Regions from separate parts of the Psychrosphaera aestuarii genome, predicted to be linked through region 1. Evidence: predicted binding sites of a transcription regulator. Region 1 holds the regulator's gene; the other holds the start of a gene.
The links. The regulator FliA, encoded in region 1, starts transcription of late flagellar genes. The targets are predictions, from matches to a motif close to CTAAAGNTNNNNNNNNNNNNGCCGATA.
Positions count from the first base shown of each region.

Region 2: a site for FliA is predicted at 1,611-1,637, ahead of J9318_RS08435 (VC2046/SO_2500 family protein). Genes of this name have one in related genera too.

Region 1 is NZ_CP072844.1:1,293,645-1,297,863, forward strand. It holds gene flhF (flagellar biosynthesis GTPase FlhF) at 1-1,399, shown strand, start outside; gene J9318_RS05830 (MinD/ParA family ATP-binding protein) at 1,392-2,246, shown strand; gene J9318_RS05835 (RNA polymerase sigma factor FliA) at 2,257-2,982, shown strand; gene cheY (chemotaxis response regulator CheY) at 3,052-3,435, shown strand; gene J9318_RS05845 (protein phosphatase CheZ) at 3,453-4,196, shown strand; gene J9318_RS05850 (chemotaxis protein CheA) at 4,214-4,219, shown strand, end outside.
Region 2 is NZ_CP072844.1:1,847,227-1,851,445, forward strand. It holds gene ydiJ (D-2-hydroxyglutarate dehydrogenase YdiJ) at 1-930, opposite strand, end outside; gene J9318_RS08435 (VC2046/SO_2500 family protein) at 982-1,578, opposite strand; tRNA gene J9318_RS08440 (tRNA-Tyr) at 1,685-1,769, shown strand; gene J9318_RS08445 (porin family protein) at 1,913-3,022, shown strand; gene J9318_RS08450 (type 2 periplasmic-binding domain-containing protein) at 3,034-3,438, shown strand; gene J9318_RS08455 (dihydrolipoyllysine-residue acetyltransferase) at 3,533-4,219, opposite strand, start outside.

The sequences.
Region 1 (4,219 bases):
CCCGTCGACAGCTACTACGACTGCTCAGATGCCTAACAGTACTGATTCTACTAGTCGATTTGATGGCCCGAATGCAGAAGGTGCAGCTAAAATCGCGAGTTCACTTGAAGAGTTACTTAAGCGTCAAAGGGCTGATAACGCTGGTAAGCCTGATACTTACCAGCCAGCCCAACCTTCAATGCAATCTCAGCCTCAATTCCAACAGCAGGCTCAAACACCAGCAAGGTTATCTCAAGGTACTGATTTGTCTAACCAACAAAAGTCAGAGCTGGCAACACAAGCATTATCCCAGCAAGCAGAATCAGAGTTTGAACAATGGTTAAACCGTGCTCGCAATACCGTACAAGACCAATCACAAGAGACTCACAGTTCGCCACTGAACGTAAATCCGTCTTTTAACAATGATGTTAACCATCAAAACCAAACACAAGTTCATTCAAATTCTAATGTAGTGCAGGGGCAATTTGATCAGCAATTATCTGACTTAAAAAGCGAAATGAATTCAATTAAAGAATTACTGAAACATCAAGTTTCAGCGCTCATGTTACAAGACGCAGATCGTAAAACACCGGTAAAATCTATGTTAATTAAAAAATTAAATAATATGGGTTTATCTTCAAAAGTAGCAGAACATCTATCTCACTTTATTAGTGATGACTTAGAAGCTCAGCAAGCTTGGCCGAAAATGCTTGAATTACTAACCGAGCAGCTAAACACAACAGATAATGAAATCATTAAACGCGGTGGTGTTTATTCTCTTGTTGGTCCTACCGGCGTTGGCAAAACAACGACGATTGCTAAATTAGCCGCGCGATTTGCACAAATTCATGGTGCTGACAAAGTTGGTCTTATAACGACCGACACATTCAGAATTGGAGCGCTTGAGCAACTTGGTACGTATGCAAAAATTTTGGGTTGCCCTCTAAAGCAAGCAAAAAATACTGAAGAACTTTCAGAAGCTATCTACCAATTACGAGATAAAAAGCTATTGTTAATAGATACAGCCGGCATGAGTCAAAGAGATATTAAATTGACGGAACGTTTGAATCATTTATTAACAAAATCAAGAGTTAATATTAAGAATTATTTAGTACTTTCTGCAACGTCTCAAGTGAGTGTTTTGCATGAAAGTGTGCAACATTTTAAAACAATTCCACTGTCTGGCTGTATCTTTACTAAAATAGATGAGTCTTTAAGCTTAGGTGAGTTAATTAGTGTTGCAATCCATAATCGTTTGCCAATTGGTTATTTAACCAACGGTCAACGGGTCCCTGAGGACATAAGGGTTGCAAATGCACAGAAAATTGTGCAAAAAGCTAATCAGCTATTTGAACTTAAAGAAAAAGTTTCTCATAAAAATAATAAGGTAGTGCCAAAAGCAGTGGGCATGTATGATTAAAAATATTACTTCCGATCAAGCTAGTGGTTTACGAAATATGTCGATGGCCAAAAAAACAAAAGTTATTGCGGTGACAGGTGGAAAGGGCGGAGTGGGTAAAACCAGCGTATCGCTAAATACAGCAATTGCTTTGGCGCAAACAGGTCTAAACGTACTTGTACTTGATGCTGACTTAGGTTTAGCAAATTGTGATGTTATGTTGGGCTTACGTGTTCACAAAAACCTCTCACATGTGTTGTCAGGTGAAGCCGAGCTAGATGATATTCTGGTAGAAGGTCCAAGTGGAATAAAAATAGTGCCAGCAACATCAGGTTCTATTGATATGGTTGAATTATCCCCAGCTCAACATGCTGGTCTCATTAGAGCGTTTAGCGAAATGAGAACGCCTGTAGATGTCTTTATTGTCGATACAGCTGCTGGCATATCAGACATGGTTTTATCTTTCTCTAGAGCTTCTCATGAAGTTCTCTGCGTTGTATGTGACGAACCTACATCAATTACTGATGCTTACGCTTTAATTAAAATTTTGAATCGAGATCATGGTGTGAGCCGCTTTAAAGTTGTTGCCAATATGGTAAGGACGATTAAAGAAGGGCAGGACTTATTCAAAAAATTGACTATGGTTACAGATAGGTTTTTAGATGTAACTTTGGAATTAACAGCTATTATTCCATTTGACGATAATTTAAGAAAAGCAGTGCGACGTCAAAAAGCGATCGTAGATGCATTTCCTCGTTCTCCTTCAGCAGTGGCGTTTAAAACGTTGGCTGCTAAAATCAATAAGTGGCCCACGCCATCTCACGCGTCGGGTAATTTGGAATTTTTTTTAGAGCAACTGGTCAACTAAGAGGTCTCTGTTGAACAATAAAGTAGCAACTGCCTACGAAGCTCAACAAACACTATCGAATGTAGTGGAAAAACATTCTGTATTGGTAAAAAGGATTGCTCACCATTTAGCAGCTCGACTGCCTGATAGTGTTTTGGTTGATGATTTGATTCAGGCTGGCATGATAGGTCTAATCGAAGCTTCGAAAAACTTTGATCATAGCAAAGGCGCTAGTTTTGAAACCTATGCGGGTATTAGAATTAGAGGCTCTATGCTGGATGAAATGCGAAGAGGCGATTGGACACCACGATCGGTCCATAGAAATTCTAGAATGGTTGCTGAAAGAATATCTCAATTAGAGTCTGCACTTGGCCGTGATGTGAAAGACATTGAGGTGGCCGAGTCTCTTGGTGTTTCGATTGATCAGTACCATCAAATGTTAAAAGAAGCGACTAACGGTAAAATCTTAGGAATGGAAGATCTTGGCGTTAGTGATGATATTATTGCCCCAGCAAGTGAAATTGGTCGTGATTTAACGTATGGTGGCATTGAAAAAAGTGCGTTTAATGCGAGTCTAGCTAACACAATTAAAACCTTGCCAGAACGAGAAGCAATGATTTTGTCACTTTATTACGATGATGAACTAAATTTAAGAGAAATCGGTGAAATTCTTAACATAAGTGAGTCCAGAGTGAGTCAAATTCATAGCCAAGCACTTGTTCGTTTAAAGTCAAGATTAAAAGATTGGTTGATTTAACTTGTATAATGACGATTTTTATCAATAATAATTACTGTAAATTAATAATTTACCTCACTGGAGGATGCTTTGAATAAGAATATGAAAATTCTGGTTGTTGATGACTTTTCAACAATGAGAAGAATCATCAAAAACCTTCTTCGTGACTTAGGCTTTACTAATGTCTCAGAAGCAGATGATGGCAGCACAGCGTTGCCAATGTTACAAAACGGTGACTTCGACTTTGTTGTTACTGACTGGAATATGCCAGGCATGCAAGGCATTGACTTGCTACGTGAAATTCGTAAAGACGACAAACTAAAGCATATGCCGGTGATGATGGTAACAGCAGAAGCTAAGAAAGAGCAGATTGTTGCTGCAGCGCAAGCAGGTGTAAACGGCTATATTGTGAAACCATTCACGGCTGCTACGCTGAAAGGCAAGCTTGATAAAATCTTCGAACGTTTAGAATAATCTGATAAGGGGTCATTATGTCTGAAGAGACTAACCCGCAGATTTCGTTGGAAGACGCAAAAGCGCTAGTTGAAGCGCTTGAGGCTGGAGACAATACTTCTGCTAACAAAATATTACGTGAAGTTACAAGCAAAGAGCATAGTGAGCTGTTTGGTGAGGTTGGCAAGTTAACAAGACAACTTCACGACTCGTTAAGTAATTTTCAGTTAGACCCTAAGATTGCTAACTTAGCGACAGACGATATCCCTGATGCGAAAGAGCGTCTAAACTATGTTATGAAAGTAACAGAAGACGCAGCGAATAAAACGATGGACGCCATAGATGAAGGCCTCCCTCTAACGGATAAGATTAATAATGACATTGTAAAACTTAAACCAGAGTGGGATAAGTTAATGCAACGTCAAATTGAATTGGGCGAGTTTAAAAGTTTGTGTTATTCCATCAATGAATTTATGGAAGGCGCAGAGGCTGATACCGCTAAGATTCATGCAATCATGACTGAAATTCTGTTGGCTCAAGATTTTCAAGATTTAACTGGTCAGGTAATTAAACGAGTTATAGAACTTGTTAAAGATGTTGAAGAAAGCCTGATTCATTTATTAACTGTATTTGGTGAACCAAATCAAAAATCCGTTAATGAAGTGAAGAAACCAGTCGATAACAATGGGGCTGAAGGACCAATTATTGATGCAGAAACGCGTGAAGACGCAGTTTCTAATCAGGACGAAGTAGACGACCTATTGTCTAGTTTAGGCTTTTAAATTAGGGGAGATGCCGAATGGCA
Region 2 (4,219 bases), 550 kb from region 1:
ATCAACTAAAAAGGGTGAGTTACGCAGTGCTGAATCAAAACTGTCATACGTGATATTAATCATCGTTTTATAAGCTGCTATGGGCGTAATATTAAGCTTAGCTTCAGTAATAAACGCTAACGTACCCTCGGATCCTGCTAATACTCTACTTAAGTCAAAGTGCTTTTTATCATCACATAATACATGCTCTAAGTCATAACCTGTCAAAAAACGATTTAAACGAGGAAATACTTCTCGAATTTGGTCTCTATAATTAGTTGCTGTTTCGTATACTTGTTTATATATACCTGCCGTTGTCTTGTTGTCGGCACTTCGAGATAGCGCTTCATCAACGGTCAAAGGCGAGGTAGACAACTTATCCCCGCCAATAGTAATGGCTTCTAAACCAAGTACATGGTCACTTGTTTTGCCATAAACCAGAGAGCCTTGACCTGACGCATCAGTGTTTATCATTCCACCAATTGTTGCTCTATTTGATGTTGAAAGATCGGGAGCAAAGAAAAACCCGTAGGGCTTAAGAAAATCATTCAGCTGATCCTTTATTACACCGGACTCTACCTTGACCCAGCGTTCTTCAACATTGATTTCAATTATATTTCGCATATGTCGTGACATATCGACAATTATAAACTCAGTTAAAGATTGGCCGTTCGTACCAGTGCCACCACCTTTTGGTGTAAATTTTAGCGTTTTAAACTCGGCTTCATTCGCAAGCTTTGTTAATTCGAATAGATCTTTTTCATTTTTAGGAAAGACAATGGCTTGAGGAATTGCTTGATAAATACTGTTGTCTGTCGATTGCGACAAACGAGCAGAGTAGCTTGTTTCTATATCACCAGAGAATTTAAATGACGATTTGTCCTTTAGCTTTTTGCAAAACAGGTGAACCTTTGGACTAATGGTGTTCTGGACAGGAATTCTACGAATCATATATCAACTAGCGCTCTACAGATAAAGAATAGTCGTCGATTATAACCAGTTCTATCCCACTAAGTCTAAACTTCTTGAAGCTGTTAGGGTATTAAACCAAAGGTCGATATCCATTGAATTTGGACGTTTAATGCTATGTATATTCACAACTTTTGCATCTTTATCTACATCTGAATTACGTTGTGTGTGAATATCTTTTGAGATTAGACTCGTATTTATTAACTTTTGTCTTACGTTAAAATCTAAACTATTAACTAATTCGTCGTCAAAAACTGCCGTTTTGTAACAAAGGGGTTCCGGCTTCAGAGTGTTCTCTAACCGAACATCTTGATATTGACCATTATGAACCAGCCTATTTTGATTAGATGCACGGACCGAGTTACCCGCACCATATATATCGGGCTTGACTGTCGGAAAAATGTCGGCGATGGCGTTTGCGTTAAGGTTTGTAGGCGTGTCTACTTGATGAAATTGGTCAAATTCAGTGGCATCTTGTGTAATCATTGAAAGCAGTAATGCAAAACTTTGGCTATCTGATGAATCTACAGCACGACGGAATTGTGAATAATAGGCTGACTCTCTAATTACATTATTATTCGTATTTAAACCAGAGTGATCTGAACTGCTGTTTGGCCAATTATTCGACATATAAACTTCTTATTTACTTCAATTAGTTATTATTTCGGCAGTCGTTAAATTTTCTTTAATTATTTGTTTACAGATTTTTTTTCTTTGTTATTATGCGTCTCGTTCTGGAGGGGTTCCCGAGTGGCCAAAGGGATCAGACTGTAAATCTGACGGTTCTACCTTCGGTGGTTCGAATCCACCTCCCTCCACCACTTTTCGAAGAAAAGGCACAACTAAGGTTGTGCCTTTTTGCGTTTATAACACCTAAATTCAATAAATTTGCCATCCTGATTTGTAAAATTTCACTTTCAGTTATATACCTTTAAGACACTAATTAACTTTTAGGTCTCAAAATATGCGAACAAAGGTTTATGCAGCCACGGTGGCATGTGCTTTGTTGGCGCAAGGAAGTGCACAAGCTGATATCGACTTCACTGGCTTTGCTAGCATTACCGCTGGTAAAGTATTGAGTGGAGACGGTGTTCCACATTATGATGTTCCCCCAACTTTTTTAGCTGACTACCCTATCGTATCAGCGTACACCGAAGATCTATCATTTAAACAAGAAAGCTTGTTTGGTCTTCAGGTCAAAGCCACACTTTCAGACGGTCTATCTGCTACAGCGCAAATCGTCTCTAGAGGTGCAGATAATTTTAATACCACCTTTGAATGGGCTTATTTGTCTTATGAGGTAAACGACAATTGGACAATTCAAGCTGGTAAAAAGCGCCTTCCATTATTTTACTACTCAGACTTTTATGATGTTGGTTTTGCTTATGTATGGTTACGACCACCTGCTGATACTTACACATGGCAAGTCTTCAACTACAATGGCATTAATGCTTTATACACGACGCAAGTTAATGATTGGTCTGTCTCAGCAAACTTTTATACCGGTGAAGAAGAGAGTGTAAATAATAGACTATTAAGTCAGTTCTTTTTTATTGAGCCGACAACTGAGATTTGGAAAGACATATTTGGCGCCGTCGTCAACACAAGTAATGATTGGTTAGAGTTTCGATTTACAGCAATGACGTATACTAACGAACGCTATCGTAGTGGTGTACAACAAACGTGGGGAGGCAGTACAGAACGTGATGGTACATTTTTAGGTATTGCAGTTAATGCGACATGGGGAGATACCTTTCTTCTCACAGAATTAAACAAATTAAAATTAGACGATGACGGTGAGCTTGATTCGTTAATGGTGAGTGTTGGACATAACTTTGGAAGTGTTACACCTTATTTGTCCTATTCTAAACTCGATCAAACAGGCGAGTACTTAGATGGTTCACCAATTACTGACGGCGAAGATCACGATACAACTTCTGTCGGCTTAAGATACAACTTTCATCCATCAGCAGCGTTTAAAGTGCAATATGACATCGTGAACGACAACTCCTATGAGTATGCCGTGGCCGGTGACAGTAAATCGCTTACTTTTGGTATAGATTTGGTTTTCTAGAGGAATAAACAATGAAAAAACTTTTAATTATTTTAGCACTATTTTCGTTTAATGCAGTATCGGAAATTGCAGTGATTGTTCACCCTTCTAACGGCGCTAGCCTAGATGAAAAAGATGTAGCCAGGATATTTACAGGCAAAATGAAATCGTTCCCTGATGGAAACCAAATTATTCCTGTTAATTTAGACAATAGTCAAGCTGCAACAGCTGAATTTAACGAGAAGGTACTTAAACGTTCAGAGAGCCAATTAAAAGCCTATTGGTCAAAGTTGGTCTTCACAGGGAAAGGTACCCCACCGCAGTCTGTTGCCAATGCTGATGAGGTTCTAAAATTGGTTTCTACTAACCCTAGCGTTATTGGTTACATCGATGCATCAAAAGTCACGGCCGATGTTAAAGTAATTACGACTTTCTAATTGTAACAATTAGCCCTAAGTTGTAACTTACGCAAAAATTGTAAAAAAAAGGCTCTTAATAAATTAAGAGCCTTTTTTATTTCGCAATATTTATCTACACCATATCCATAATCATAGACGTAGGATTTTCTAAATACTTAGTCCATAAATTGTTAAAACGTGCAATTGTCCCACCATCTATTATGCGGTGATCACCAGACCAACTTACATTCATTATACGTCTTGCTTCAACATTTCCATTTGAATCAAAGCGTGGCAATGTTTGCATTTTACCCAGCGCAACAATAGCAACTTCAGGTTTATTGATTATAGGTGTTGCTGTAGTTCCACCCAGTGCACCAATATTAGATATTGAGATTGTGCCACCTTTAAGTTGCTCAGGTGCTAATCGTCCAGCACGGGCTTGCTCTGTAAGTTCAGTCATTTTAACTGCAATATCTTTAATGCTTAATAATTGACATCCCTTGATATTAGGAACTAAAAGTCCGACTTTAGAATCTACCGCCATACCGATATTGTGATCATTGAAATACGTTAACTCTGTACAGTCGTCATTTGGCTGAGAATTCATAATTGGGAATTGCTTCATTGCCATTGACATCGCCTTCATAAAAAATGGCATCATTGTCAGCTTAATACCTTGAGCTTCGTATTCAGGTTTTAATTGTTTACGTAATTCATATAGCGCGGTTAAGTCAACTTCATCAGAGTATGTAAAATGCGGAATCGTTGAAACTGATACCTGCATAGCTTTCGCCATAGCGGCCTTTACGCCTCGTAT